Regions from separate parts of the Pseudomonas sp. PP3 genome, predicted to be linked through region 4. Evidence: predicted binding sites of a transcription regulator. Region 4 holds the regulator's gene; each other region holds the start of a gene.
What was found. Region 4 encodes FliA, which starts transcription of late flagellar genes. Its sites were predicted from a motif close to CTAAAGTTTNNNNNNNNNNNGCCGNTAA; they were not measured.
Positions count from the first base shown of each region.

Region 1: KHO07_RS26660 (methyl-accepting chemotaxis protein) is a predicted target of FliA. The motif match lies at 4,428-4,455, and genes of this name have one in related genera.
Region 2: KHO07_RS27160 (methyl-accepting chemotaxis protein) is a predicted target of FliA. The motif match lies at 4,783-4,810, and genes of this name have one in related genera.
Region 3: KHO07_RS15895 (methyl-accepting chemotaxis protein) is a predicted target of FliA. The motif match lies at 4,388-4,415, and genes of this name have one in related genera.

Region 1 covers NZ_HG995459.1:5,885,861-5,893,481, forward strand. The annotation lists gene KHO07_RS26640 (acyl-CoA dehydrogenase) at 1-1,512, shown strand, start outside; gene KHO07_RS26645 (methyl-accepting chemotaxis protein) at 1,671-3,608, opposite strand; gene KHO07_RS26650 (cell division protein ZapA) at 3,709-4,008, opposite strand; gene KHO07_RS26655 (hypothetical protein) at 4,005-4,235, opposite strand; gene KHO07_RS26660 (methyl-accepting chemotaxis protein) at 4,511-6,136, shown strand; gene KHO07_RS26665 (potassium/proton antiporter) at 6,406-7,621, shown strand, end outside.
Region 2 covers NZ_HG995459.1:6,000,348-6,007,968, reverse strand. The annotation lists gene KHO07_RS27175 (DUF3999 domain-containing protein) at 1-807, shown strand, start outside; gene KHO07_RS27170 (class 1 fructose-bisphosphatase) at 1,081-2,091, shown strand; gene KHO07_RS27165 (DUF924 family protein) at 2,095-2,697, shown strand; gene KHO07_RS27160 (methyl-accepting chemotaxis protein) at 2,814-4,706, opposite strand; gene KHO07_RS27155 (hypothetical protein) at 4,988-5,242, shown strand; gene KHO07_RS27150 (lipocalin family protein) at 5,274-5,843, shown strand; gene KHO07_RS27145 (formimidoylglutamate deiminase) at 5,945-7,309, opposite strand; gene hutC (histidine utilization repressor) at 7,498-7,621, shown strand, end outside.
Region 3 covers NZ_HG995459.1:3,513,414-3,521,034, reverse strand. The annotation lists gene nirB (nitrite reductase large subunit NirB) at 1-1,066, shown strand, start outside; gene nirD (nitrite reductase small subunit NirD) at 1,066-1,443, shown strand; gene KHO07_RS15915 (nuclear transport factor 2 family protein) at 1,529-1,960, opposite strand; gene KHO07_RS15910 (helix-turn-helix domain-containing protein) at 2,105-2,794, opposite strand; gene KHO07_RS15905 (carbon-nitrogen hydrolase family protein) at 2,898-3,839, shown strand; gene KHO07_RS15900 (GFA family protein) at 3,887-4,321, shown strand; gene KHO07_RS15895 (methyl-accepting chemotaxis protein) at 4,474-6,087, shown strand; gene KHO07_RS15890 (hypothetical protein) at 6,092-6,355, opposite strand; gene KHO07_RS15885 (ABC transporter substrate-binding protein) at 6,516-7,621, shown strand, end outside.
Region 4 covers NZ_HG995459.1:1,644,468-1,652,088, reverse strand. The annotation lists gene KHO07_RS07650 (chemotaxis protein CheA) at 1-1,550, opposite strand, end outside; gene KHO07_RS07645 (protein phosphatase CheZ) at 1,605-2,393, opposite strand; gene KHO07_RS07640 (chemotaxis response regulator CheY) at 2,413-2,784, opposite strand; gene fliA (RNA polymerase sigma factor FliA) at 2,951-3,691, opposite strand; gene fleN (flagellar synthesis regulator FleN) at 3,688-4,518, opposite strand; gene flhF (flagellar biosynthesis protein FlhF) at 4,635-5,960, opposite strand; gene flhA (flagellar biosynthesis protein FlhA) at 5,972-7,621, opposite strand, start outside.

The sequences.
Region 1 (7,621 bases), 2.2 Mb from region 4:
GACGCCGGCGGCATGCAACTTCCTACACTGCTGTCCCAAGCTTGCTTCGCGCATTTCCAGTCGGCCAACGCTGCTTCAACGTCTTATCCGTTCCTGACCATGGGCGCGGCGAACTTGATCGAAAGCTTCGGCACCGACGAGCAGAAGCGCCGCTTCCTGCAACCGATGATCGACGGTCGCTTCTTCGGCACCATGGCCTTGACCGAGCCCCACGCCGGTTCATCGTTGTCGGATATTCGTACCCGCGCCGAGCCGGCGTCTGACGGCACTTACCGCCTCAAAGGCAACAAGATCTTCATTTCCGGTGGCGATCACCCGCTATCGGAAAACATCGTGCACATGGTGCTGGCCAAGCTGCCAGACGCCCCGGCCGGGGTGAAGGGTATTTCGCTATTTATCGTGCCCAAATTCCTGGTCAACGATGACGGCAGCCTGGGTCAGCGCAATGACGTGTTGCTGGCCGGCCTGTTCCACAAGATGGGCTGGCGCGGCACTACCTCCACCGCGCTGAACTTCGGCGATAACGGGGAGTGTGTCGGCTATCTGGTGGGCAAGCCGCACCATGGCCTGAGCTACATGTTCCAGATGATGAACGAAGCGCGGATTGGCGTCGGCATGGGCGCAGTGATGCTCGGCTACGCCGGTTACCTCTACTCGCTGGAGTACGCTCGCGAACGTCCGCAGGGGCGCGTGCCGGACAGCAAGGACCCGAACACCGCACCAGTAGCGATCATTCAACACGCTGACGTGAAACGCATGCTGCTGACGCAAAAGGCCTACGTCGAAGGTTCGTTCGACCTCGGCCTGTACGCGGCACGGCTGTTCGATGACACCACCACGCTTGCGACCGAAGCCGAACGCAAGCAGGCCCATGAGCTGCTGGATTTACTGACGCCGATCGTCAAATCCTGGCCGTCGGAGTTTTGCCTGAAGGCCAACGAACTGGCGATCCAGATCCTCGGCGGTCACGGCTACACCCGCGAATACCCGGTGGAACAGTACTACCGCGACAACCGCCTGAACCCGATCCACGAAGGCACCCACGGCATCCAGTCGCTGGACTTGCTGGGGCGAAAACTGGCACAGAACGGTGGTGCCGGACTCAAGCAACTGATCCGCCTGATCGCCGACACCGCCGAACGCGCACAGGCCCATGATTCACTGACAGCCCTGCGCGAGCCGCTGGAAAAACTGGTGGCCCGCCTGCAAACCGTGACCATCGGCCTGCTGACCGATCTGGCCCAAGGCAAGGTCAACAGCAGCCTGGCGAACTCGGCGCTGTACCTGAAGGTGTTCGGCCACACGGTGATTGGCTGGCGTTGGTTGGAGCAAGCGATTCGCGCTGAGGAAGGGTTGGCCAAGGGCAATGCGGCGGATGTGAGTTTCTATAAAGGCAAGTTGCAGGCGGCGCGTTACTTCCTGACGTGGGAAGTGCCGGGTTGCCATCATGAGCTGGCGATTCTTGAGGCTCGGGATGATGTGTGCCTGGGCATGCAGGATGAGTGGTTCTGACGACTGGCAAGTTTTTGTGGCGAGGGAGCTTGCTCCCGCTCGGCTGCGAAGCAGCCGCAAATACAGGCAACTCGGTGCATCACATAGACCCGGGTTGCCGGATTCGGGAGCGCTTCGCACTCCAGCGGGAGCAAGCTCCCTCGCCACAAAGTTGTCTCTTAACTCAGCTTGAAGCCACCCATCTGCCGCGCCAAATCATCCGCCAACCGCTGTAACGTCTGGCAATCCTCACGACAAGCCCTGACCTCCCCCGCCGTCGCCCGGGCCAAATCGGAAATCCCCTGCACATTGCGGTTGATCTCTTCGGTCACCGCCGACTGCTCTTCCGTCGCCGTCGCCACCTGATGGTTCATGTCGCTGATGCGCTCGACCTGTCCGGTAATCGCCGTCAACGAAGCCCCGGTCCGCTGGCTCGATTCGACGCCGGTCCCCGTCGCTGCTTGCCCGGAATGCATCGATGACACGGCATTTTCCGCACCCTGCTTGAGGCTGCCGATCATCTGCTGAATCTCGTCGGTGGACGATTGCGTGCGCCGCGCCAAGGTGCGCACTTCATCGGCAACCACCGCAAACCCGCGCCCCATGTCACCGGCCCGCGCGGCTTCGATGGCGGCATTGAGCGCCAACAGGTTGGTTTGTTCAGAAATCCCGCGAATCACTGCCAACACTTGGTCGATGGATGCAACCTGATGGGCCAGCTCGCCTACGGCAGTGGCGGCAACGCCGATTTCGTCGGACATGCTCTCAATATGCCGGATCGAGCCACCGACCACTTCCCGCGCCTGCATCGCCTCATCCCGAGCGGTTTGTGAAGCGACTGCCGCATTGCCCGCGTTCTGGGCGATGTCCTGCACCGTCAGACCCATTTCGTGGACGGCCGTCGCGACCATGTCGGTCATTTCCTGTTGGCGACCCGAACGCTCGGCAGTGTTATCCACAACCTTGGCTACCTGGCCCACCGCCGTGCGCAGACGCTCACTGGTGGTCAGCACTTCACCGATCATGTCGCGCTGACTATCGAGGAACCGATTGAACCCACGGGCCAGATCGCCCAGCTCGTCGGCGCGGCTGGAATCCAGCCGATGGGTCAAATCACCACCACCGCTACCGATGGCCACCAACGCCGCTGTTACCTGACGAATCGGTCGCACCAGTCCTCGGGCCAGCAACACCACCAGCAACAGGCACACCAGTGCCACCACCAGGCCGATGCCACTGCTCATCCACATCGCACGACGGGCTTCGGCGTAGATTTGCGACTGCGGCACTTCGGCCACCAGGGTCCAGCCTAAATCCCGCAGCGGCAGGCTCAACGCCAGATAATCTTCGCCTTCGCGGACAAAGCTGCTGTTGATGGCATTTTTTTGACCCATGACGGCTTCTGCCGCCGGACCACCAATCTGTTCAGCCAAGGTGCGTTTGCCACTGAATTGCGCTTCAGGGTGGACCTGAATCAAACCGTCGGAACGCACGAGATAGACCTTGCCGCGCTCCCCGAAGCTGAAGTTGTGAATCAGCTCCGACAGCTCTTTCATACTCAAGCCAAGGCCCGCAACGCCCACGACTTTGCCGGCCTTCTCAACTTTAAGGTCGATGAAAAGCGCCAATTCTCCGGTGGCCGTGTCGTTGTCGATATTGAGGGTGCGTGGCTGGTTACTGTCGAGAAACGCATAGAACCAGGCGTCCTTGGGATTGGAGCGACTGAGGGTGCGGTCCAGGCCTTTCTCGGTGAAGTAATGGTTGGATGCGGTGCCGACAATCAGCGCGGTAAAGGCTTTGTGCTCGGCGCGGATGCCTTCGAGGTAAGTGGTGAACGTAGCGGTCTGGGCACTGTTTTCACCCTCGGCCAGCCAGTCGCGCACCATGCTGTTGCTGGCAATGTCCTTGGCGGCGGTGAGCGGTTGGACGAGGATGCGCTCGATGTCGTTGCGCATTGCTTCGATGCTCGACGGCAGCGCTTGTTCGACCAGATAGCGCTGGGCGAGGCGGTTGACCACGAGGGTATAAATGCCAACCACGATCAGGATACTGACCAGCAGGGCGGTACCCATGCTCAGGATCAACTGCCACTGAATACTGCGTCGCCAGAACTGCATGGAGCACCCCCAAAGAATAAGAGGCTGAAACACTGCAACAGCCGTGCCGATTGTATACAACGCAACCGACAATTTATTCTTTGGTTGTGCGCAAAGCCGATCAGGCCTGATTGATCGTCTTGGAGATCACTTCAACCGTGGCGCTGACTTGCTCTTGGTAACGGTCGAGTTCGAGCTTGTGCTGCTTCTGCATTTCGATCTGCTGGGAGCACAGATTCATCGCGGCGAGTACCAGCAGGCGGTCACCGATCAGCGTCGGGTACTTTCGTTTGGTGTCGGCCAGGGCAGCTTTCAACATTAATGCAGCGTCCAGCAGGGTCTGCTCTTCCCCTTCCGGGGCCTTGATCGAGTAGTCCTCTCCCAGGATCGAGACGACTTTCACACCCGGGCCGTAACTCATGCGCTGACGGGACCGGCGCTGACGCGTTCAACCAGGGCTTGAATGCGTGCAGCGGTGGCGCCTTGTTTCTCTTCCTGTTCCATCAGGCTCAGTTGCAGGCTTTCGTTTTCATCCTTGGCTTGGGCCAGTTCGGCGCTCAGGGTCTGGTTGGTGCCGAGCAGGGTCTGGTTCTGTTGCACCAGGTCGCTTACCAGTTGTTCCAATTGGCTTAGGGATACTTCCAACATTTTGATTTTCCAGGCATTTTCAAAGGGCGCGTACGATAAAGAAAAGTCACGGTGGAAGCCAGGGTTATACGGGCGCAAGGCCTTGATTTTCCTGGCGACTGACCTTTCTCGCGAACTGTAGAGACTGTGATTGGCCGATCTGGTTCCTGCACTTCGTCGCCATGGCGTTTGTGCGGCAAAACCGCACAGGGGCTCAAGACTTTAGTCGCATGACCGATAAGTCATCCATACGTCAGCCTCGGCACCCCTCAGGTGCGCTCATCCCGGTAAACACCATGTCCCTTCGAAATATGAATATTGCGCCGCGAGCGTTCCTCGGTTTTGCCCTGATTGGCGGCTTGATGCTGCTGCTGGGCGTGTTTGCCCTGAACCAGATGAGCAAGATCCGCGACGCCGCCGAAGACATCACCGTCACCAGCGTGCCGAGCATCAAGAGCCTCGACGAGTTCACCCAATTGACCCTGCGCTTGCGCGTGCTGTCCTACCGCTTACTGGTCAACCGCGAGCCAGACGTGCAGCAGAAAACCATGGAGCTGCTGGATATGCGCAACCAGCAGATCCGCACCGCCCAGGCCACCTACGAAAAGCTGATCAGCAGCCCGCAGGAACGAGCGGCCTACGATCAATACGTGCAGTTGCTCGGGCAGTACCGCCAGATCGAAGACCGGATGAAGACCCTGTCGCGCAACAATCAGGTCGACGAACTGCGCAGCCTGCTCAACGCCGATCTGCTGAGTAACTCCGAAGCCGTCAATGCGGTGCTGAACAAGCTGCTGGAGATCAACACCCAGCAGACCCTCGACACCAACCAGCAAGCTGCCGAGCAGTACGAATCGGCCTTCAATCTGGTGATCACCCTGCTGGTCATCGCCACCGCCCTGACCATCCTGTTCGCCTGGTTGCTGACCAACAGCATCACCAAACCCATCGCCAACGCCCTGGACGCCGCCGAACAGATCGCCGAAGGCAACCTGACGCGCCCGATCACCGTCGATGGCCAGGACGAGGCCGGTCGCCTGTTGCTGGCGATGTCGAAAATGCAGGACAAGCTGCGCGACACCCTTCAACGGATCTCCGGCTCGGCCACGCAACTGGCGTCGGCTGCGGAAGAACTCAACAGCGTCACCGACGAAAGCGCCCGCGGCCTGACCCAGCAAAACAACGAAATCGAACAGGCCGCCACGGCGGTCAATGAAATGACCAGTGCCGTGGAAGAAGTCGCGCGCAACGCGGTGAGCACGTCCGAAGCCTCGAAGAACGCCACCACTTCCGCCGGCGATGGCCGTGATCTGGTACAGGAAACCGTCAGCGCCATCGAACGCATGAGCGCCGATGTGCAGAGCACCGCGACCCTGATCGGCGACCTGGCCAATGAGTCCCGTGACATCGGCAAGGTGCTGGACGTGATCCGTGGCCTGGCCGACCAGACCAACCTGCTGGCCCTGAACGCAGCCATCGAAGCCGCTCGTGCCGGTGAGGCCGGTCGTGGTTTTGCCGTGGTTGCGGACGAAGTGCGGGCACTGGCCCATCGCACCCAGCAGTCGACCAGCGAAATCGAACGCATGATCGGCAGCATCCAGAGCGGCACCGAACACGCCGTGGATTCGATGCGCAACAGCACCGAACGCGCCGAGTCGACCCTGAACATCGCCCGCGGCGCCGGGATGTCGCTGGACACCATCAACAGCGCGATTGTCGAGATCAACGAACGCAACCTGGTGATCGCCAGCGCCGCCGAAGAGCAGGCGCAAGTGGCCCGGGAAGTGGACCGCAACCTGGTGAACATTCGTGATTTGTCGGTGCAATCGGCGACGGGTGCCAATCAGACCAGTGCAGCGAGCAGTGAGCTGTCGCGTTTGGCGGTGGACCTGAACACCATGGTTGGGCGGTTTAGCCTGTAACTGGACCCCACACCCCCTGTGGCGAGGGAGCTTGCTCCCGCTCGACTGCGCTGCGGTTGCCATCGGGCTTGCAAAATCAATTTGCAACGACTCCGAGGGTCGCTACGCGACCTGACGGGAGCAAGCTCCCTCGCCACAGGGATCGAGCATGACTCGATAACGTCACCAAAAAGCTTTTTGACAGCATCACATTTCAACAGGTTAGAATCACTGGCACGCAGACTGCATGGTCAGTTTGTGCCCGTCTTTGAGCTTCTGGAGTATTGCCTTTGAATGCGACGACCATCAACAGCCTGTTCTTGATCGGCGCGTTGCTGGTAGGTGCAAGCATTCTGGTGAGCTCACTTTCGTCCCGCCTCGGCATCCCGATTCTGGTGATCATCCTGGCCGTGGGCATGGCGGCCGGCGTCGACGGCGGCGGCATCATCTTCGATAACTACCCAACGGCCTATCTGGTCGGCAACCTCGCGTTGGCGGTGATCCTGCTCGACGGCGGTTTGCGCACGCGGGTGTCGAGTTTCCGCGTGGCGTTATGGCCGGCGTTGTCGCTGGCCACAGTCGGGGTGTTGATTACCACCGGGTTGACCGGCATGGCCGCTGCGTGGCTGTTCGACCTCAATATGATTCAGGGTTTGCTGATCGGCGCCATCGTCGGCTCCACCGACGCCGCGGCAGTGTTCTCGCTGCTGGGCGGCAAAGGCCTGAACGAGCGGGTGACCGCCACTCTGGAAATCGAATCCGGCAGCAACGACCCGATGGCGGTGTTCCTCACCGTCACACTGATCGACATGCTCGCCAGCGGCCAGACCGGCCTGCACTGGAGCCTGCTGACCCATCTTCTGCGCGAGTTCGGCATCGGTGGCGTGATTGGCCTGGGTGGCGGCTGGCTGATGCTGCAACTGGTCAACCGGATCAATCTGGCCACCGGCCTGTACCCGATCCTGGTCATCGCCGGCGGACTGGTGGTGTTTGCCCTGACCAACGCCCTGCACGGCAGCGGCTTCCTCGCGGTGTACCTGTGCGGCCTGGTGATCGGCAACCGCCCGGTGCGCAGCCGTCACGGCATTCTGCACATGCTCGACGGCATGGCCTGGCTGGCACAGATCGGCATGTTCCTGGTGCTGGGGCTGCTGGTCACGCCCCACGACTTACTGCCGATTGCCCTGCCGGCCCTCGCCCTCGCGCTGTGGATGATTCTGTTTGCCCGGCCACTGTCGGTAGTGGTTGGCTTGTTACCGTTCAAGGCGTTCCATGGCCGTGAGAAAGTCTTCATTTCCTGGGTCGGCCTGCGCGGCGCGGTCCCGATCATTCTGGCGGTGTTCCCGCTGATGGCCGGCCTCCCCAATGCCCAGCTGTATTTCAACCTGGCCTTCTTTATCGTGCTGGTGTCGCTGTTGGTGCAGGGCACAAGCCTGCCGTGGGTCGCCAAACTGTTGAAAGTAACCGTACCACCGGATCCCGCGCCGATCTCCCGATCAGCGCTGG
Region 2 (7,621 bases), 2.1 Mb from region 4:
GAAGGGCAGGTCGCGCGACTGACCTTTGCCGATGAGCGGGTCGAGCAACATGAAGTCGGTCTGCCGGGGCAATCGGCGCGCTATTTGCGTTTGCTGTGGGAGACACCGCAATCGGCGCCGATCCTGACGTCGGCACAACTGCAAAGCAGCCGCAGCCTGCCGCTGCCGTTGGTCTGGTCGCAAGCGTTGGCCGGCAGCAGCGTGAAGGCCGGTGAGTACACCTGGCAATTGCCGATGGGGGTCAATGTCGAGCGAGTGCAGGTCGAGCTGAGCCAGCCCAATAGTCTGGCGCCGGTCATGTTATCCGGTCGTCGGGATAGCAGCCTGCCGTGGCAACCGTTGAGCAGCGGTTTACTTTATCGCCTGACCCAGAGCGGGCAGGACGTGGTGCAAGACGAATTGCAGTTGTCGGGGCAAACCGTACAGCAATTGAAACTGATCGTGGACGAGCGCGGCGGTGGTCTCGGGGCGCAGGCGCCTGCGGTGAAATTCGCCGTGCGGGCGACGCACCTGGTATTTCTGGCACGCGGGCCGGGGCCGTATACGCTGGCGCTGGGCAATTCGACAGTGAAGGCGGCGAACCTGCCATTGTCGACGCTGATACCGGACTACAGCGCGGCGAAACTGGCAACATTGGGCAAGGCTGCGGTGGATGGTGGGGTGGTGACACCGACGGCTGCGACAGTGCCGGTGGCCGTGGGCACCGACTGGAAGAAATTCGGCCTGTGGGCGGTGCTGTTGCTCAGCGTACTGTTCCTGGCGGCGATGGCGTTCAGTCTGCTGCGCAAACCGCCGGTCAAACCTTGAAGTCCGGTGGCTGCGCACCCGATCGCTGGCAAGCCAGCTCCCACAGGTACTGCGGCGTCCCTGTGGGAGCTGGCTTGCTAGCGATGGCGTCGGAACTGACACTGAATTATCGAAACTGCCTCTATCGGTGCCTCACATCCGGCCCATTTCCATCTACGCTCAACCCCGCGCATGAACTCTCTTCGGCCGATCACGTCTGATAGGAGGAAATACGCCCCGACTCGCGTTAAACTGCGCGGGTTTTTAGCCCCCCCCCATTCCTCGGAGCCTTCCATGTCCCGCGTTACCTTGAGTCGCTATTTGATTGAGCAGACCCGTAGCAACAACACTCCTGCCGATCTGCGCTTCCTGATCGAAGTGGTGGCGCGTGCTTGCAAGGAGATCAACCACGCCGTGTCCAAAGGCGCGCTCGGCGGCGTTCTGGGCAGCATGGGCACTGAAAACGTCCAGGGCGAAGTGCAGAAGAAGCTCGACGTGATCTCCAACGAGATCCTGCTCGAAGCCAACGAATGGGGCGGCCACCTGGCCGGCATGGCGTCCGAAGAAATGGACAACGCCTACCAGATCCCGGGCAAATACCCGAAAGGCGCGTACCTGCTGGTTTTCGATCCGCTGGACGGTTCGTCGAACATCGACATCAACGCTCCGGTCGGCACGATCTTCTCGGTTCTGCGTTGCCCGAATGAATACCTGAGCCAGAACGAACCTTTGAATGAAAAGGCCTTCCTGCAGCCAGGCACCCAGCAAGTCGCCGCCGGTTACGCGATCTATGGTCCACAGACCATGCTGATCCTGACCTTGGGCGACGGCGTGAAAGGCTTCACCCTGGACCGTGAAATGGGCAGTTTTGTACTGACCCACGAAAACATCACCATTCCTGAAGCCACCCAGGAATTTGCCATCAACGCGTCCAACCAGCGTCACTGGGAAGCCCCGGTACAGCGCTACGTAGGCGAGCTGTTGGCAGGCGATGAAGGCCCGCTGAAAAAGAACTACAACATGCGTTGGGTTGCCGCGATGGTCGCCGACGTACACCGCATCCTGACCCGTGGCGGTTTGTTCATGTACCCACGCGACAGCCGCGAGCCTTCGAAGCCGGGCAAACTGCGCCTGATGTACGAAGCCAACCCGATGTCGTTCCTCGTGGAACAGGCGGGCGGTGCTTCCACTGACGGTCACCAGCGCATCCTCGACATTCAGCCGGAAGGCCTGCACCAGCGCGTAGCGGTGTTCCTCGGTTCGAAAGAAGAAGTGGCCCGCGTAACGGCTTATCACAAGGAATAAACCATGACTGCGCCCTGGCAGCCGTTGCTCGAATGGTGGTTCGGAACCTCTGAATCAGCAAAGGAAGTGGCGGCGCAAAAGGGCAGGTTGTGGTTCGGCAAGCGTGACAGCCAGGACCTCGAAGCGCGTGAGCGTTTCGGGGACTGGGTCGAGCAGGCACTGGCCGGCGGATTGACCGAGTGGACGCAACGTCCCGAAGGTTGGCTGGCGCTGGTGCTGTTGCTCGATCAACTCCCGCGAATGATCTTTCGCGACTCTCCCAAATCCTTTTCCGGCGATCTCAGGGCTCAGGCACTGGTGGCGCAAGGCATTGCTGCGGATTTCGATCGGCAGTTGCAGCCGATCCAGCGAGTGTTCATTTATCTGGTGCTGGAGCACTGCGAGCACCTGGCGGTGCAGAACGAATGCATCTCGCGGTACATCGAACTGGTGGCACAACAATCGGAAGATGACCGGGCGTTGTTTGCCGATTATCTGGATTACGCCGAGAAGCATCAGAAAGTGATTGCGCAGTTTGGACGGTTTCCCCATCGCAATGCGGTGTTGGGGCGCGAATCTACGGCAGAAGAGTTGGCGTTTCTGTCGAAGCCGGGATCAAGGTTTTAGAATTGTATTGCCGCTGATGCCGCCATCGCTGGCAAGCCAGCTCCTACAGTGATCTGCGGTGCGGCAAAGATCTCTGTAGGAGCTGGCTTGCCAGCAATGAGGCCAGCGAAAGCGCCTTAAATCCTGAAACTACCCACCAATTGCTTCAACCGCGCCGCTTGCTGCTCAAGGTCCGCACACGCGCGCAAGGTCGATTGCAGGTTCTCCACGCCTTCCTGGTTCAGCGTGTTGATTTCGGTGATGTCGACGTTGATCGATTCCACCACGGCCGTTTGCTCTTCGGTGGCGGTCGCTACCGATTGGTTCATGCCGTCGATTTCGCTGATGCGCTGGGTCACGCTGCCCAGGCGTTCGCCGGCCTGGTTGGCGATACCGACGCTGCTTTCGCTCTGGCGCTGACTGTCGGTCATGATGCCCACGGCCGCACGGGCGCCGACTTGCAGCTCTTCGATCATGGTCTGCACTTGCTGTGCGGAGTCCTGGGTGCGATGGGCAAGGTTGCGTACTTCGTCGGCGACCACCGCGAAACCGCGTCCGGCCTCACCGGCTCGTGCCGCTTCGATGGCGGCGTTGAGCGCCAGCAGGTTGGTCTGCTGGGAGATGCTGGTGATCACTTCCAGAATCTGTCCGATGTTGACCGTGTTGCTATTGAGTGTCTCGATGTTGCCGCAGGAATCGCTGATTTTTGCCGAGAGCTGCTGCATCGCCGCGATGGTTTTATCCACCACCTGCTGGCCGTCTTCGGCCAGGCTGCGCGCATCGCTGGAGTGCTGCGAGGCGAGGGCGGCGTTCTGGGCGATTTCCTGGGCGGCGGCACCGAGTTGATTGATCGCCGCGGCCACGCTGCTGGTGCGCGAGGCTTGCTGGTCAGAGTTGTACATCGACGAGTTGGAGGCCGCCACCACACGCAGGGCGACTTCGTTGACCTGGCCGGTGGCCGAGGACACTTCGATGATCGAGGTGTGAATGCGCTCAACGAAGCGGTTGAACGACAGCCCCAGCGCGCCGAATTCGTCGTGACCGTGAATGGTCAGGCGTTTGGTCAGGTCACCTTCGCCTTCGGCGATGTCATGCATGGCGCGGCCCATGGTCAGCAGCGGTTGCATCAACAGGCTGATCAGCATGCCCAGCAGCGCGATGATGATCACCACGGCAATCACCATGGCAATGAATGCCGAGGTGCGGAATTCGCTGAGCATCGAGAACGCGGTGTCCTGGTCGAGTACCAGTGCCACGTACCAATCCGCCGACGGCACACCGTTGACGTGGGTGAAGGAGATGAACTGGCGCTTGCCGTCGATCTCGACTTCTTTCATGCCCGGGCTGACGTTCGGCGCACCGTTGGGGTAAGCCTCGGCCAGGTTCTTGAGCACCAGTTTGTTGTCCGGGTGGATCAGGATCTTGCCATCGGCGCCGACGATGAACGCGTGGCCGTGACCGCCGAAGTTCAGCGAGTTGATGATCGCGCTGACGCTGGACAGGTCGATGTCGGCGCCGGCCACGCCGATCATCTGGCCCTGACGCTGCACCGGTGTGGCCACGGTGATCACCAGTTTGCCGGACGAAGCGGCGATGTACGGCTCGGTGACGATGGTCTGTTGCGCGCTGTTGGCGGCCTTGTACCAGCCACGGGCGCGTGGGTCGTAGTCTGGCGCGCGGTTGCCGGCCGGGACCGAGAACATCACCCCGTCGGCGCCACCGAAGTAACTCAGCTGGAAATTGCCGGTGTAGGCGGGCAGGTCGATGATCCGTTTCAGGCTGGCGGGGGCATTGCCGTCGGCACTCACCTGCTGGGCCATCGATTGCAGCAACTGCATGCGGCTTTCCAGCCAGGTCTGGATGTTGCTTGTGGTCAGGCTGCCGAGTTCCTGCATCGACGCTTCGGTGCTGCTGCGCAAGGTTTGCCGTTGGCGATAGTCGTTGAACAGGATGAAACAAGCGAATGCGACGGCCACCACGAGGGCGGCAGCCAACAAAATCTTGTGGCTGAACTTCATGTTTCGAGTCATTGGATGAGCTACCGCAGGAAATCTGGTCAACAAAGGGGGGGGGCAATGGCCAGCGACGTGGCTTTGCGTTGCATTTGTGTCGACTGGGCGGCGCCAAAGATTAGGCGGATTTGCGCAAATCCGACGAAATACTCGATAGCCATGCAAAGTGGCTGATTTGCCGGATAAAGGCAGACGAGCGGCCTAACAAATAGCCAGCCGGGCAGGGAACCAGATAGGGGTTTTCTCTTCTAAGGTTCTGCTTGGCAGTCATGCCATTCCCCATCGCCCCTGGAGTTCACATGTCGCTGCGATCCATCGCCCTGCTTTCGTTCTGCGTGTTGTTGGCTGCGTGCAGCAAAGTCAATCAGGAAAACTACTCGAAGCTCTCGGCCGGTATGGCCAAGGCCGAAGTGGAAACCTTGTTGGGCAAACCCGCCGATTGCTCTGGCGCGCTCGGCATGTCCAGTTGCACATGGGGTGACAAGAACAGCTTTATCAGCGTGCAGTTCGCCGGTGACAAAGTGTTGATGTTTTCCGGCCAAGGCCTGAAGTAAACCGGGGCGACGTGCCCACGGGAGAAAAACAATGAAGCGGTTATTCATAATGCTTTTTGCCGGCCTGGTATTGGCCGGCTGTGCCAGTTCTGGCCAGGATCCGTTGGCGCCCAAGACTGCCAACAGCGTCAACCTCAAGCGTTACCAAGGCACCTGGTACGAGTTGGCCCGACTGCCGATGTACTTCCAGCGTGACTGCGCGCAATCCGAAGCCCACTACACCCTGTTGCCCGATGGTAACGTCGCGGTGTTGAACCGCTGCCTGACAGCGCAGTGGCAATGGGAAGAGGTCAAGGGCACGGCTTATCCACAGGTGCCGGGTAAAACCGACAAGTTGTGGGTCGAGTTCGACACCTGGTTTTCGAGGCTGATTCCGGGCGTGGCGAAGGGCGAATACTGGGTGCTGTATGTCAGCGATGACTACAAGACCGCCATCGTCGGCGACCCGAGCCGTCGCTACCTCTGGCTGCTGTCTCGCACCCCGACCGTCAACGGGGTGGTGCGTGAAGAATTGCTGAGCAAGGCGCGTCAGCAGGGTTACGACACCACGCGATTGATCTGGCGGGCGTCGGATACGCAGATGGCCAAGACCTCGAACTGATAGCGCATTCTTGTAGGAGCCGGCTTGCTGGCGATTCAGGCACCTCGGTGTGTCAGGCAAATCGCAATCGCCAGCAAGCCGGCTCCTACAAAGGTTGGGCGTTAGCCCAAGAGATCGCGCAGAACTTGAGTGAAGGCGCGATTGCTTTCCTCTTCCCCGGCATGCCGCCCATCACGCACGACCCACTGACCATTCACCCACACATCCCGCACCTGCCGATCGCCCCCGGCAAATAACCAGCGATTCAAGATCCCGTCGCCACTGGCCGTCGCCAGATACGGATCGTTACCGTCCAGCACCAGCCAATCCGCACGCTTGCCCACTTCCAACGCTCCAATCGGCTGGCCCAGCGCCTGCGCGCCGCCATCCAGTGCCGCATCGAACAACGTGCGCCCGACCATCGGCTGATCCGCACCATACAAGCGGTTGCGCCGCTGATCGCGCAGTCGCTGGCCGTATTCCAGCCAACGCAACTCTTCCACCACGCTCAACGAGACATGGCTGTCGGAACCGATGCCCATGCGCCCGCCTTGGGCGAGGAAGTCCACCGCCGGGAAAATCCCGTCGCCGAGGTTGGCTTCGGTGGTCAGGCACAAGCCGGCAATCGCGCGGCTTTTGGCCATCGACGAGACTTCTTCCGGGTTGGCGTGGGTCGCGTGGACCAGGCACCAGCGCTGATCGACGTCGACATTCTCGTATAACCATTGCAACGGACGTCGGCCGCTCCAGCTCAGGCAGTCGTCGACTTCTTTCTGTTGTTCAGCGATGTGGATGTGCACCGGGCACTGCTTGTCGCTGGCGGCCAGCACTTCGCTGATCTGCTGCGGCGTGACCGCGCGTAGCGAGTGGAAACACAAACCCAGCGACTGAGCCTTTTGTTGCGCCAGTATGGGTTGCAAGCGCGATTGCAGCTTGAGGTAGTTTTCGGTGCTGTTGATGAAGCGGCGCTGACCTTCGTTCGGAGTCTGGCCGCCGAAACCGGAATGGCTATACAGCACCGGCAGCAGGGTCAGGCCAATGCCGGTCGAGCTGGCGGCCTCGCTGATACGCAGGGCCAGCTCGGCCGGGTCGGCATAGGGCTGGCCATCGGTGTTGTGGTGTACGTAGTGAAATTCCGCGACCGATGTGTAACCGGCCTTGAGCATTTCGATGTACAGCTGACGGGCGATGACGCCGAGTTGCTCCGGGCTGATTTTTCCGACGAGGCGATACATCAAGTCGCGCCAGGTCCAGAAACTGTCATTCGGATTGCCCGCCACTTCCGCCAGCCCGGCCATGGCCCGCTGGAAGGCGTGGGAGTGCAGATTCGGCATGCCTGGCAGCAGCGGGCCGCTTAACCGTTCAGCGCCTTCTGCGGTGGAATCGGCCTGGATATGGGTCAAAACGCCGTCGGCGCTGACCTCAAGACGTACATTGTTGGCCCATCCACTAGGCAGCAGCGCGCGTTCGGCAAAGAAGGCGGACATGGTTCAGCACCCCATCGTGTGTTATTTGTATATACATATACAGACGTTTGCCTGCTCGGTAAACTCCGGCAATCTAGTAGCCCTCAACAAATGAACAAGGATTAACCGTGCCGACTCCGCCTGCCACATCGCCGCTGAGTGCCAATTTGGGCGACAGTCCGGCGCCCTTGTACGCCCGCGTCAAACAAATGATTACCCAGCAAATCGACAGTGGAAACTGGCCGCCGCATTACCGCGTGCCGTCGGAAAGCGAACTGGTCAGCCAGCTTGGCTTCAGCCGCATGACGATCAACCGCGCCTTGCGCGAGATGA
Region 3 (7,621 bases), 1.9 Mb from region 4:
GGAACTGTATGCGCTGGTGCGGGTAGAAGGGGTAATCACCTTCGAAGAACTGCTGGCCAAACATGGCAAGGGACACACCGGTTGCGACGTGTGCAAACCGGCGGTGGGTTCGATCCTGGCATCGTGCTGGAACCAGCCGATCATGGATCCGTCGCTGGTGCCGTTGCAGGACACCAACGACACCTTCATGGCCAACATGCAGAAAAACGGCACGTACTCCGTGGTCCCGCGCATTCCGGGTGGCGAAATCACCGCCGACAAACTGATCGCCATCGGCGTTGTAGCGAAGAAATACGACCTCTACACCAAGATCACTGGCGGCCAGCGCATCGACCTGTTCGGCGCGCAGTTGCATGAACTGCCAGACATCTGGGCCGAGCTGATCGAAGCCGGTTTCGAAACCGGTCACGCCTACGGCAAATCGACCCGTACGGTGAAGTCCTGCGTCGGCAGCACCTGGTGCCGTTACGGCGTGCAGGACAGCGTGCAAATGGCGTTGACCATCGAAGACCGCTACAAGGGCCTGCGTTCGCCGCACAAGCTCAAGTTCGCGGTGTCCGGTTGCACCCGCGAATGCGCCGAAGCGCAGAGCAAAGACGTCGGCGTGATCGCCACCGAGAAAGGCTGGAACCTCTACATCGCCGGCAACGGCGGCATGCGCCCGCGCCACGCCGAGTTGTTCGCCACCGATCTGGACGATGCGACCCTGATCCGTTACATCGACCGCTTCCTGATGTTCTACATCCGCACCGCCGACAAATTGCAGCGCACCTCGGTATGGCGCGAAAGCCTCGAGGGCGGGCTGGATTACCTCAAGGACGTGATCATCCACGACAGCCTCGGCCTGGGTGCCGAACTCGAGTCGCAGATGCAATTGGTGGTCAACCGCTACGAGTGCGAATGGGCCAACGCCCTCAAAGACCCGGAAAAACTCAAGCGCTTCCGCACCTTCGTCAACGACAAACGCCCGGACCCGGACATCCACTTTGTCCAGGAACGCGGTCAGCGGCGCCCGATCATGGCCGCCGAACTCAACCTTATCCCTGTCACCGAGGAGACTGTCTGATGAGCCTGTCCAATACTCAACGCGCTGTACCTCTGGAGAATGTCGATGCCTGGCAGGCCGTGTGCAGCCAGCAGGACCTGGTGAGCGATTCCGGTGTCGTGGTGTGGCTCGACGGCGCGCAAGTGGCGCTGTTTTACCTGCCGGGCGCGGAGGGCAAAAACCTCTACGCCATCGACAACCATGACCCGCAATCCGGAGCCAATGTCATCGGGCGCGGGCTGGTCGGCAGTATCAAGGGGGATCTGGTCGTCGCGTCGCCAATCTACAAACAGCATTTCCGCCTGGAAGACGGCAGTTGCCTGGAGTATCCGCAACAGCGCTTGCGGGTTTGGCCGGTGCGGTTGAATGAGGGCAGGGTAGAGGTAGGCGTGGCCTGAAATCTGACCTTGTGGCGAGGGAGCAAGCTCCCTCGCCACAGGTTCGGTGCAGTTAGAAGTCGTTCATTTCTCACTTAAACCATCGTCAGAATTTGAAGGCCTGTCGTCCTACGAGTAACCATTTCCCACCTTGTTTCTGCCAGATCTGAAAGTTTTCGATCTCGGTGGGAACCACTTCCGTACCCTTCAAGGCCTGTGCCGAGAAGTGATGGCGGACCAGCGCGACATCGCCGGAAATGGTGATGGTCTGGTTCTGCATCTCAAGGGTCTTGAACGCGCTTTTGCCGGTTTCGATGTCGGCGATGAATTCCTTCTTGTTCTGGATCTTGCCGCTGGAATGCCCGTAGGTCAGGTTCTCGGCGGTCAATGTCTGAAGCTGCATGATGTTCTTGTGCAGCATGGCGTCGGTCAGATGATCGACAGCTTGCGCCACATCTTTGTCAGGGGAGGAAGTTGAGGCGGCGACGTAGCCACTGAACAGGCATAGAAAACCGATCAACACTTTGGCTTTTTTCATGGGCGTTTCCTTATTGTTGTAGGGGGGGATTGACGATAGATCAGAGATTCGTCAGTCGTCGTACAACCTAGCATGAGGCTGAGGAAAAAAGCGACGTTCGCTAAAGGTTTTTCTGTGGAACGGCCAAGATTTCTTCTTGTGCCCTCAGGTTTGACGTGCAGCGCTGCGGGTGCCGGCGAACGCGCTCGTGCCAAGCCAGCGCCAGAGGTTTTGCGCATCCTTCACTGCGCCGTCGACACGCAGCTCCCGCGACTGAAGGACCTCGTGCGGTGTGCGGTCGCCAGCCCACACCTCGGTCAATGCGCGCACGCTGGAGTCCACGACCAGCGTCAGCTCGCGTCCAGGATCATCGCGGCACAGGTCTGCCACACCCTGTTCGACCACAAGCCACCACGCTTGCTCGCCGGGCCGTGCGTCGTGGAGCTTGAAGTGGATGACGACGGGTCGGGACGGGAATTCTTCGACGCACACGAAGCGTCGCACGTCCCACATAAGCAGGCCTGCATCGAGTTCGTCATCGCGAAGGCGACTGCCGATCCAGCGCGCGCCCCAATGGCCGAGCGCCATGATGATGGGGCGCAATTCCTCTCCCGCCTCGGTCAGGCTGTACTCCCAGACTTTGCCGACAGCCGAGCGGCGCACGACGCCGATTTCTTCCAGATGGCGAAGCCGCTGTGCGAGCAGTCCGGTGGACATCCGTGGTACGCCGCGGTGCAGCTCATTGAAGCGTTTGCTGCCGCACAGCAGCTCGCGAACGACCAAAGGTGTCCAGCGCTCGCACAGTGCTTCGGCACCGCGCGCAACCGTGCAGAATTGACCGTAGCTTTCTTCCATCACCTCGACTCCACGCTACAACGCTTCAGATTCTGAACTAGCCCCGCCCATTCGTTACGCGCACGCTCAAACCTGCGAAAGCCAATAACAAACGGAGAACATCATGACGAAGATAGCCATCATTCAACGCCCACCAGTGCTGCTCGATCGTAGCGCGACCATCGCCCGGGCCGTGCAATCGGTCGCAGAGGCAGCAGCGGCGGGCGCCATGCTGATCGTATTGCCCGAATCGTTCGTTCCCGGTTATCCCTCATGGATCTGGCGACTGGCGGCGGGCAAGAACGGTGCTCTCATTAGCCAGTTGCATACGCGGCTACAGGCCAATGCCGTCGATATCGCCAACGGTGACCTCAGTGCATTGTGCGAAGCCGCCAGCCTTCACCGCGTGACGATTGTGTGCGGCATCAATGAATGCGAGCGGCGCCATGGCGGCGGCACGCTCTATAACAGTGTGGTCGTTATCGGCGCGAACGGCGAATTACTCAACCGACATCGCAAGCTGATGCCAACCAATCCCGAGCGCATGGTGCATGGCTTCGGTGATGCAACCGGGTTGCGCACGGTCGATACGCCGGTCGGCCGCATCGGCACACTGATCTGCTGGGAAAACTACATGCCGCTGGCGCGCTATTCACTGTACGCCCAAGGGGTGGAGATCTACATCGCGCCCACATACGACACGGGCGAGGGCTGGATCAGCACGATGCGTCACATTGCACTTGAAGGCCGCTGTTGGGTGCTCGGCAGCGGCACCGTGCTTCGCGGCAGTGACATCCCGGACGACTTCCCGGCGCGTGAGCAGTTGTTTCCCGATCGGGACGAGTGGGTCAACGACGGTGACTCGGTGGTGGTCGATCCCCAAGGCCGGCTCCTGGCCGGTCCATTACACCGCGAGGCCGGCATATTGTTCGCGGACATCGACGTCACGCTTGTGGCGCCGGCAAGACGCACGCTCGACGTGACCGGGCATTACGCGCGCCCGGACATTTTCGAACTGCAAGTACGACGCACATCCGCGACAGCGGTGCGCTACATCGACGAGTGAAGGCAGGTAGCGACGGTAGCGCCTGACATTTATCAAGGAGTCATTCCATGACTATTCAACAGTCGTACAAGGGCAGCTGTTTTTGCGGTGCAGTCGAGTTCACCGTCACCGGCGAGCCGGCTGCAATGGGCTATTGCCATTGTGAGTCGTGTCGGCATTGGTCGGCAGGACCGTTCAATGCTTTTACGCTGTGGAAACCCGAAGCGCTGCAAGTGACACGCGGGGCCGACAACATCGGTGCCTACAGCAAGACACCGCAGAGTGACCGAAAATGGTGCAAAACCTGCGGCGGGCACCTCTTCACCGAGCACCCGGGAATGGCGCTGATCGATGTGTACGCCGCCGTCATCCCCGGACTCGCGTTCTCGCCAGCGGTGCACGTCCATTATCAGGAGCGCGTGCTGCGCATCCAGGATGGATTGCCCAAACTGAAGGATGTCCCCGGTGAAATGGGCGGATCGGGTATCAGCATGGATGAATAGAGCCGGCAAGGTTCGCGTGCGCGCACGACCGCATGTCGTCAAAAAGACAAACAGCAGGGAAGTGGCCTCAATTCGCCCTGCCATCAGTCGATAACCTGTTCAGCAATCAGACTTTAGTCGACCGACGAGCGTGCGAAGAGAGGAACCACAGAGTGTCCATAAAACTGCGTTTACTGTTGTTGATCGGCACCGGCGTCCTCACTGCCTTGATCATGGGGCTGGTCAGTTACCTGGGTAATGGCCAGATGGCGCAAGCGGTGCAGGACAATGACGTCGGCATGAGCGCACTGCGCAATCACCTTGAAGCGGACATGATGCACGACGCCCTGCGCGCCGATGTGTTGTCGGCGATGCTGGTGGGGTTGGGCAAAAGCACCAGCAGCCAGGCCGAGGTGCGCAGTTCCCTGGAGGAGCACACCGGGCATTTTCGCGAGATGCTCAGGGACAACCTCAAACTGCCGGTCAATGACACCCTGAAAACCGCGCTGAACCAGATCAAGCCCAGCCTCGACACGTACATCAGTGCCGCCGAGCGCATTGTCAGCCTGGCTCTGGAAAACCCCGACGCTGCGCAAAAGGAACTGGGCGCCTTCAACAATGCCTTCAGCCAACTGGAAGACCAGATGGCCGCCCTCAGCGAGCTGATCGAAAGCAACACGCAACAGACCAGCCAAGGCACCTCGCACGCCATCAGCAACGCCAACCTCACCGTCGGCGGTGTGCTGATTGCCAGCCTGTTGTTGCTGCTGGCACTGGGGCGCTCGGCAATCGTGAGCATCATGGGGCCATTGCAGACTGCCAGCCGCATCGCCGACAGCATCGCCCATGGCAACCTGAGCGAGCCGATTGTCGAGACCCAGCGCAACGACGAAGCCAGCCAGCTGATCCGCAGCCTCGCCACCATGCAGCGGGATTTGCGCGGCATGATCGAAGTGGTCCGCAGTAACGCCCAAGGCGTGAGCGGCATGAGCGAGCAATTGAGCAGCGGTTGCCATGAAGTCGCCGGCAGCAGTCAGCAGCAAAGCGCCGCCGCCAGCACCATGGCTGCAGCGGCCAGTGAAATGACCGCGAGCATCGAGGAAATCACTCGGCACGCCGAGCGCGCGCTGGACATGGCCAATCAGGCCGAAGCCTTGGCCAAGGATGGCGGGCGGGTGATTCATCAGGTGGTCAACGACATGGACGGCATCGCTCGTTCGGCGCAGCAATCGGCGCAGGTGATCCGTACGCTGGACAAGGAATCCGAAGGGATTTTCAGCATCATCCAGGTGATCAAGGGCATTGCCGATCAGACCAACCTGCTGGCGCTCAACGCCGCCATCGAGGCCGCCCGCGCCGGCGAACAAGGCCGTGGTTTTGCCGTGGTCGCCGATGAGGTCCGCAGCCTCGCCGGGCGCACCAGCGCCTCGACCCAGGAAATCGCCGCCATGGTCTCGCGCATCCAGCAAAGCACCCGCGAAGCGGTGATCAGCATGGAGGAGGGCGTGGCCCAGGTCGACAAAGGCATGGCCGTGACCGCCGACGTCGAACGCGCCATCCGCGAGATCCTCGAAGCCACCCTCAACACCACGCAACTGGTCAACGACATCAGCCGCACCATCGGCGAACAAAGCCTGGCCAGCAACGAAATCGCCCATCAGGTGGAGATGATTGCCGGGATGTCGGAAGGCAATAGCAAGGTGATCGGGCAGACGGCGACGACGACAGATGAGTTGTCGAGCCTGGCGGGGCAGTTGTCGCAGTCAGTGGATCGGTTCCGCCTGTAAGGCATTACTTCGTCTGATCTATCGCCATCGCGAGCAGGCTCGCTCCCATATTGGAATGCATTTCAACTGTGGGAGCGAGCCTGCTCGCGATGGCGTCCCCAGTAACCCCAGAAATCTCGAAGCCTGCCACCCGCGCGATGATTTGCTGCGCCCTAAAAACGACTGCCAGTGTTTTTATATGCTTAAAAAAACATTGCAATGCAGCCTTCATGCTGTGAATATGTTCGTGCGAATTTAAAAAAACAAAATCGCATGCGGCGCTGATCAAGGTCAGGCCATAACAAAAACGACATAAACACAGGCTTGAAGTCGGCTCTGCCCCTGGCCGGACTTTTCAGCGAAGGAGAACCTCTCCCGTGAATCGCTTATTGAACAGATCTCTTTGCGTCACCCTGCAAGCGCTCGGCGTTGTCGCGCTCGGTGCCGCCATTGCACAGGCCCAGGCCGATACCACATTGCGCGTTGGCCTGAATGCCGACATCCGCAGCACCGAGCCTGGTGTCAACCGCGACGAAAACACCGACACCGTCATCCTGCACATTGTTGAAGGCCTGGTGGCCCATCGTGAGGACGCCACGGTCGGTCCGCTGCTGGCCAAGGAAGTTCAGGTTTCCGACGATGGTCTGACCTACACTTTCAAACTGCGCGAAGGGGTGCGCTTTCACAACGGCGCGACGCTGACCGCCGCCGACGTCCAATGGACGTGGTCGCACTACCTCAACCCGCAAACGCAGTGGCGTTGCCTGGCGGAGTTCGATGGTCGCGGTGGGGCGAAGATTATTGGCATCACCACACCTGATCCGCTGACCGTGGTGTTCCAGCTCGATCAGCCTAGCGGTTTGTTCCTGGCGTCCATGGCCCGCCCCGATTGCGGCGGGGGCGGTATCTTGCACCCGGATTCGGTGGCGGCGGACGGACGCTGGAAGGCGCCGATTGGCACCGGTCCGTTCACCCTTGCCGACTGGAAGCCAGGCCAATTTGTACAGTTGGCTCGCTTCAAGGATTACAGCGCCCGTGACGATGCCGGGTTGGATGGCTTTACCGGCAAGAAGCAGGCACTGGTCGATAACGTGCGCTTCATGATCATCCCCGATGCGGCTTCGGCCAAGGCAGCCTTGCTGTCGAACAACATCGACCTGCTACCGGACGTCACCGCCAGCGATGCCCAGGAACTCAAGGCGTTGCCGGGGATTCAAGTGTCGGTCAGCCCAATCATGGCGATCTGCGGCTTGTTGTTCCAGACCAACGACCCGCTGCTCAAGGACGTGCGCATCCGCCAGGCCATCGCCCATTCGCTGGATTACGGGCAAATGGTCACGGCCCTGTCAAATGGCTTGTCCGAACCGAACAACTCGGCGATCCCGCAAACCAGCGCGTTCTACGATGCCACGGCGAAACAGGGCTACAGGTACGACCCGCAGGAGGCGCAACGCCTGCTGAAAGAGGCGGGTTATCACGGCCAGCCGATCAAGATGATCGTCAACAAACGTTACCAGCAGATGTTCGACATGGGCGTGTTGAGCCAGGCCATGGC
Region 4 (7,621 bases):
TCGCCTTCCTGCTCTGCCGCCAGGATGACCTTGCCGCCACGAGCCTTGCCCGATGCTTCGCGTTCTTCCGGCGATTCGATACCGTGGTCGACCGCGTTGCGCACCAAGTGGACCAGCGGGTCGGCCAGGGCCTCGACGAGGTTCTTGTCGAGGTCGGTTTCTTCGCCGACCAGCTCCAGGTTGATCTCTTTCTTGAGCTGGCGAGCCAGGTCGCGAACCAGGCGCGGGAAGCGCCCGAAGACCTTCTTGATCGGTTGCATCCGGGTCTTCATGACCGCGGTTTGCAGGTCGGCCGTGACCACGTCGAGGTTGGACACGGCTTTGGACATGGCTTCGTCGGCGCTGTTGGCACCAAGGCGGACCAGGCGGTTACGCACCAGCACCAGTTCGCCCACCATGTTCATGATTTCATCCAGGCGCGCGGTGTCGACCCGCACGGTGGTCTCGGCTTCGCTGGCCGGTTTTTCCGCCGGTGGCGCGCTCGGGGCACGGGCCGGGGCCGGTGCGGCAGCGGCGGCAGGCGCCGGTGTTTCGGCTTTTGGCTCAGGGGCCCTGGCCACCGGTTTCGGTGCCGCAGCCTTGGCGACAGGCGCCGCCACCGCTGCGCTGGCAGCGGTTGCCGTTCCTGCGGTCGCGCCTACTTCAGTGAACTTGCCTTTGCCGTGCAGTTCGTCGAGCAGCGATTCGAATTCGTGATCGGTGATCAGGTCGCTACCGGCCGCCGCAGCGGTTGGCGCGGCAGGCGTCGGCACCGAAGCGATGGCCGATTCCAGCGCATCAACGGCAAAGTTACCCTTGCCGTGCAGCTGGTCGAGCAGTGCTTCAAATTCGTCGTCGGTGATGTCCGAGCTGTCGCCCGCGGCTTTCGGAGCCTGCGGCGCGGCAGGGGCAGCCGGTGCCACGGCATCAACCGCGAACTGGCCTTTACCGTGCAACTGGTCGAGCAACGACTCGAACTCGGCGTCGGTGATTTCATCGCTGGCCGCCGCATCGCCGGCCGATACCGGAGCAGCCGCCGGCGCCTCGGCCTGGGCCTTGACGGCGTTCAGCGAGTCCAGCAGTTGTTCGAATTCATTGTCGGTGATATCACCCGACTCGCTTTCAGCGGCAGGCTCTTCAACCAAGTGGGCGACAGGTGCAGGTGCAACCTCGTCGGCCGATTGCGGCTCGGCCAGACGGGCCAGTGCCGCGAGCAATTCCGGTGTAGCAGCCGTGATCGGGCTGCGTTCGCGGACTTCGCTGAACATGCTGTTCACCGCGTCCAGCGCTTCAAGAACCACGTCCATCAATTCCGAGTCAACGCGACGCTCACCCTTGCGCAGGATGTCGAACACGTTCTCGGCGATGTGGCAGCACTCCACCAGCTCGTTGAGCTGGAGGAAGCCGGCGCCCCCTTTTACAGTGTGGAAACCGCGAAAAATTGCATTGAGCAAATCCGCATCATCCGGTCGGCTTTCCAGCTCGACCAGCTGTTCGGACAGTTGCTCTAGAATCTCGCCGGCCTCAACCAGGAAATCCTGAAGGATCTCTTCATCGGCGCCGAAGCTCATTAATGGTGTGCTCCTACAGGTCTAAAAACCCAAAAAACCTAAAATTCTAAAACGCTAAAATCCCAGGCTGGATAACAAATCGTCCACATCGTCCTGACCGGACACAACGTCTTCTCTTTTATCGGCATGAATCTGCGGACCTTCACCCTGAGAGAGATGTTTTTGTGGATCTTTTTCTGCAAGCATCGCTTCACGGTCATGTTCGATGCCCGCAAAGCGGTCCACCTGGCTGGCCATGAGTACGAGCTTGAGCAGGTTGCTTTCAACTTCGGTGACCAGTTGGGTCACACGCTTGATCACTTGACCTGTGAGGTCCTGATAATCCTGGGCCAGCAGGATGTCGTTGAGGTTGCCCGACACGGCACGGTTGTCTGTGCTGCTGCGTGCCAGGAACCCGTCGACGCGCCGGGCCAGTTCGCGGAACTCTTCAGCGCCGACTTCGCGACGCATGAACCGCCCCCAATCCGTGCTCAAGGCCTGGGCTTCGTCGGCCAGGCTGTTGACCAGCGGCGTGGCGTTTTCCACCAGGTCCATGGTGCGGTTGGCCGCGGCCTCGGTCAGCTTGACCACATAGCCCAGACGCTCGGTGGCGTCGGTGATCTGTGACACCTCCTCGGCTTGCGGCATGTGCGGGGCAATCTGAAAATTGACGATCGCGCTATGCAGCTCGCGGGTGAGCTTGCCCACTTCCTGATACAGGCCGCGGTCACGGGTCTGGTTGAGCTCATGGATCAATTGCACAGCATCGCCAAACCTGCCTTTTTCAAGGCTCGCGACCAGTTCGACGGCGTGTTTTTTCAGGGTCGATTCAAAATCGCCCTGCGAAGATTCGTTATGCCCCATAGCTCCCCCGTGGCGCAGTTCAACCGATGCGTTCGAAAATCTTCTCGATTTTTTCTTTCAACGCCTGGGCCGTGAAGGGTTTGACCACATAGCCGTTTACACCGGCCTGGGCCGCTTCGATGATCTGCTCGCGCTTGGCTTCAGCGGTCACCATCAGCACCGGCAGGTGCTTGAGCTTTTCATCGGCACGCACGTGGCGCAGCAGATCGATACCGGTCATGCCAGGCATGTTCCAGTCGGTCACCAGAAAGTCGATGCTCCCGCTGTTGAGTACCGGAATGGCGGTAGTGCCATCGTCGGCCTCGACCGTGTTGGTGAACCCAAGGTCACGCAACAGGTTTTTTATGATCCGCCGCATCGTTGAGAAGTCATCAACGATGAGGATTTTCATGTTCTTGTCCAATTCGACCTCCAAGCAGACTAAAACGCGCCCAGCACCTGGACGCGCCATTTCAATCAATCTGGCAAAGCACTCAATGACTGTCTGGAGTACAACGAAGCGAGACCGGCGCGGTTCATCACCCCACCAGCCACGTCGCAGTGCCCCCACACTGCCTTCAGCGCGCTCGCCACTCTCCCAAACGCCCCCGCAAACGGGCTGCGCACTGGCTATGTAACTGGCTGACCCGAGATTCGCTGACCCCCAGGACCTCACCGATTTCCTTGAGATTCAACTCTTCGTCGTAGTACAGCGCCAACACCAGTCGCTCACGCTCCGGCAAATTGGCAATCGCGTCCGCCAGCGCTGCCTGAAAGCGTTCATCTTCCAGATCGCGTGACGGCTCGAGGTGAGCACTCGCGCCATCCTCGTGCAGCCCTTCGTGTTCGCCGTCCTGCAACAGATCGTCGAAACTGAATAAACGGCTGCCCAGGGTGTCGTTCAAAATCCCGTAGTAATCGTCGAGACTCAATTGGAGTTCGGCCGCAACTTCGTGATCTTTAGCGTCACGGCCGGTTTTAGCTTCAATCGAGCGGATGGCGTCGCTGACCATGCGGGTATTGCGGTGGACCGAGCGTGGCGCCCAGTCGCCCTTGCGCACTTCATCGAGCATGGCGCCGCGGATGCGGATGCCCGCGTACGTCTCGAAACTTGCGCCTTTGCTGGCGTCGTATTTGGTCGAAACTTCCAGCAGGCCAATCATCCCGGCCTGGATCAAGTCTTCGACCTGGACACTGGCCGGCAGACGCGCCAGCAAGTGGTAGGCAATGCGTTTGACCAGCGGCGCGTAACGCTCGATCAGCTCGTACTGCGCATCGCGTGCCGATTTCTTGTAGAGGTTGTAGCCGCTGGCTGTCATAGCACGGGTCCTGCCGTTTGTTGCACGAGGCGCTCGACGAAGAACTCCAGATGCCCGCGCGGGTTGGCGGGCAGCGGCCAGGTGTCGACCTTCTGCGCGATCGCCTTGAAGGCCAGCGAGCACTTGGAGCGCGGGAACGCTTCGTAAACGGCACGCTGTTTTTGCACGGCCTTGCGCACGCTTTCGTCATAAGGCACGGCGCCGACGTATTGCAGGGCGACGTCGAGGAAGCGATCCGTGACTTTGGTCAACTTGGCGAACAGGTTGCGCCCTTCCTGCGGGCTCTGGGCCATGTTGGCCAGGACGCGGAAGCGGTTCATGCCGTAGTCGCGGTTAAGCAGTTTGATCAACGCATAAGCGTCGGTGATCGAGGTCGGCTCGTCGCAGACCACCAGCAACACTTCCTGGGCCGCACGGACAAAACTGACTACCGAGTCACCGATACCCGCAGCGGTGTCAATCACCAGCACGTCGAGGTTGTCGCCGATGTCGCTGAAGGCCTGGATCAGGCCGGCATGTTGCGCCGGGCTCAAGTGAACCATGCTCTGGGTGCCGGACGCGGCGGGAACGATGCGGATGCCGCCCGGGCCCTGCAACAGGACGTCGCGCAGCTCGCAGCGACCTTCGATCACGTCGGCCAGGGTACGTTTGGGTGTCAGGCCCAACAGAACGTCGACGTTCGCCAGCCCCAGGTCGGCGTCCAGCAACATGACGCGCCGGCCAAGTTCAGCCAAAGCCAGGGACAAGTTCACTGACACGTTAGTTTTCCCGACGCCACCTTTGCCGCCGGTCACCGCGATCACCTGTACGGGATGCATGCTGCCCATGTTATTTCTTTACCTTGTCTTGCATAGACGGAGGCCACATTACTGGCTGCGCGTTCGTAAACCGAACAATGCATGGCAGACCATCGATGTAGGTACAAAAACTATTCATTGTTACCTCAGCCTACCTGTTTGGTGGGGCTGTGGTAGATATCAGCGAACATGTCAGCCATGGCTTCTTCGCTGGGTTCTTCCTGCATTTGCACGCTGACGGCGCGGCTGACCAGTTGATGACGACGCGGCAGATGCAAATCATCCGGAATCCGCGGGCCATCAGTCAGGTAGGCCACCGGTAATTCATGGCTGATGGCCAGGCTCAGCACTTCGCCCAGACTTGCCGTTTCATCCAGTTTAGTCAGGATGCAGCCAGCAAGCCCGCAGCGCTTGTAACTGTGATAAGCGGCGGTTAGAACCTGTTTCTGGCTGGTGGTTGCCAGGACCAGATAATTTTTTGATTTTATGCCTCGTCCGGCCAGGCTTTCGAGCTGCATGCGCAGAGCCGGATCGCTGGCCTGAAGGCCGGCGGTATCGATCAGCACCACGCGCTTGCGCAGCAGGGGTTCCAGCGCTTGCACCAGCGATTGCCCCGGATCAACGTGGGTCACCGGCACATTGAGAATCCGACCGAGGGTCTTGAGCTGCTCCTGGGCACCGATGCGGTAGCTGTCCATGCTCACCAGCGCGATATTCTGCGCGCCGTACTTGAGCACGTAACGGGCAGCCAGTTTGGCCAGGGTGGTGGTCTTGCCCATGCCGGCAGGGCCGACCATGGCAATCACCCCGCCCTCTTCCAGCGGCTCGATTTCCGGCGTGGCGATCATCCGCGCCAGGTGCGCCAGCAACATGCGCCAGGCCTGACGGGGTTCTTGAATGTCGGTGATCAGCGCCAGCAGGTCGCGAGACAACGGCCCGGACAAACCGATACGTTGCAGACGACGCCAGAGGTTGGCCTGGCCCGGGCTGCTGCCTTGCAGCTGATTCCACGCCAGGGAGCCCAGCTGTACTTCCATCAGCTCGCGCAGGCTGTTGAGCTCGAAACGCATCGAGTCAAATACCCGGGAATCCATCGCGGCCGCCGGAGCCGGAGCTGGCGCAGGGCGACGAGGCTCGGCGTAGGTCGGCTCGATCAGCGGCTCGGCTGCGGTGAGCGGCAAACCGGCGAACAATTGGCGATTGGTGGCGTTGTCGCTTTCGCCGTCGCTGCGCAGGCTCAACTCGGCCTGGGCGGTGACGATGCGCGACTGGGTCTTGCGCAGCTCGTCTTCGAGCTCCATGTTCGGCACGCGTGGCGCCAGCGCCGACAGCTTGTAATCCAGGGCAGCCGTCAGCTCGACACCACCGGCAATGCGGCGGTTGCCAATGATGGCCGCATCAGCGCCCAGCTCATCACGAACCAGTTTCATGGCCTGACGCATATCGGCGGCGAAAAAACGCTTAACTTGCATAAACCACTACCTCAGCCGTTGGGCCCTACTGTCGCAACGATGGTCACTTGCTTGTTGTCAGGGATTTCCTGATAAGCCAACACGTGCAAACCCGGGACTGCCAGTCGGCCAAATCGCGAGAGCATCGCGCGGACCGGACCGGCCACCAGCAGAATCACCGGTTGACCTTGCATCTCCTGGCGCTGCGCTGCATCGATCAGCGAGCGTTGCAGCTTTTCAGCCATGCTTGGCTCCAGCAGAACGCCCTCTTCCGAGCCTTGTCCTGCCTTCTGCAGACTATTGAGCAATATTTGTTCCAACCTTGGCTCCAGGGTGATCACTGGCAGCTCGGAGTCAGTGCCTACAATGCTTTGCACGATTGCGCGGCTTACGCCGACGCGCACAGCGGCCACCAATGCGGCGGTATCTTGACTCTTGGAAGCATTGTTAGCGATGGCTTCGGCAATGCTGCGTATGTCACGCACCGGCACCTGTTCGGCCAGCAGCGCTTGCAGAACCTTGAGCAGTTGCGACAGCGACAACACACCCGGCACCAGCTCTTCAGCCAGTTTCGGCGAGTTTTTTGCCAGCAATTGCATCAATTGTTGCACTTCTTCGTGCCCGATAAGCTCGCTGGAGTGCTTGTACAGAATCTGGTTCAAGTGCGTGGCCACCACTGTACTGGCATCGACCACTGTATAGCCAAGGGATTGTGCCTGGGCGCGCTGACTGATTTCGATCCAGACCGCCTCCAGGCCGAAAGCCGGATCTTTGGCGGTAATGCCGTTGAGTGTGCCGTAGACCTGTCCCGGGTTGATTGCCAGTTCGCGATCCGGGTAGATATCAGCCTCGGCCAGGATCACCCCCATCAGGGTCAGGCGATAGGCGCTGGGCGCCAGGTCGAGGTTGTCGCGGATGTGCACGGTGGGCATCAGGAAGCCCAGATCCTGGGACAGCTTCTTGCGCACCCCCTTGATCCGCGCCAGCAATTGCCCCCCTTGGTTGCGGTCCACCAATGGAATCAGGCGGTAGCCGACTTCCAGGCCGATCATGTCGATCGGCGTCACGTCATCCCAGCCCAACTCCTTGGTTTCCTGGGCGCGGGCCGGCGATGGCAGCAACTCTTGTTGACGCTTGACCTCTTGCAGGGCCTGGACCTTGACGATGTTCTGCTTGCGCCAGAACAGGTACGCGCCACCCGCCGCCAGCGCCGCCATGCTCAGGAACGAGAAATGCGGCATGCCGGGCACCAGGCCCATCACCGCCATCAAACCAGCGGAGACCGCCAGCGCTTTGGGCGAGGCGAACATCTGGCGGTTGATCTGCTTGCCCATGTCTTCGGAACCGGAAGCACGGGTCACCATGATCGCGGCAGCGGTAGACAACAGCAGTGATGGCAATTGCGCCACCAAACCGTCACCGATGGTCAGCAAGGCGTAGACCTTGCCGGCGTCAGCGAACGTCATGTTGTGCTGGAAGATACCGACAGCCATGCCGCCGATCAGGTTGATGAACAGAATCAGCAAACCGGCGATGGCGTCACCGCGCACGAATTTGCTGGCACCGTCCATGGAGCCATAGAACTCGGCCTCCTGGGCCACTTCCGTACGACGAGCCTTGGCCTGGTTCTGGTCGATCAGGCCAGCGTTGAGATCAGCGTCGATGGCCATCTGTTTGCCGGG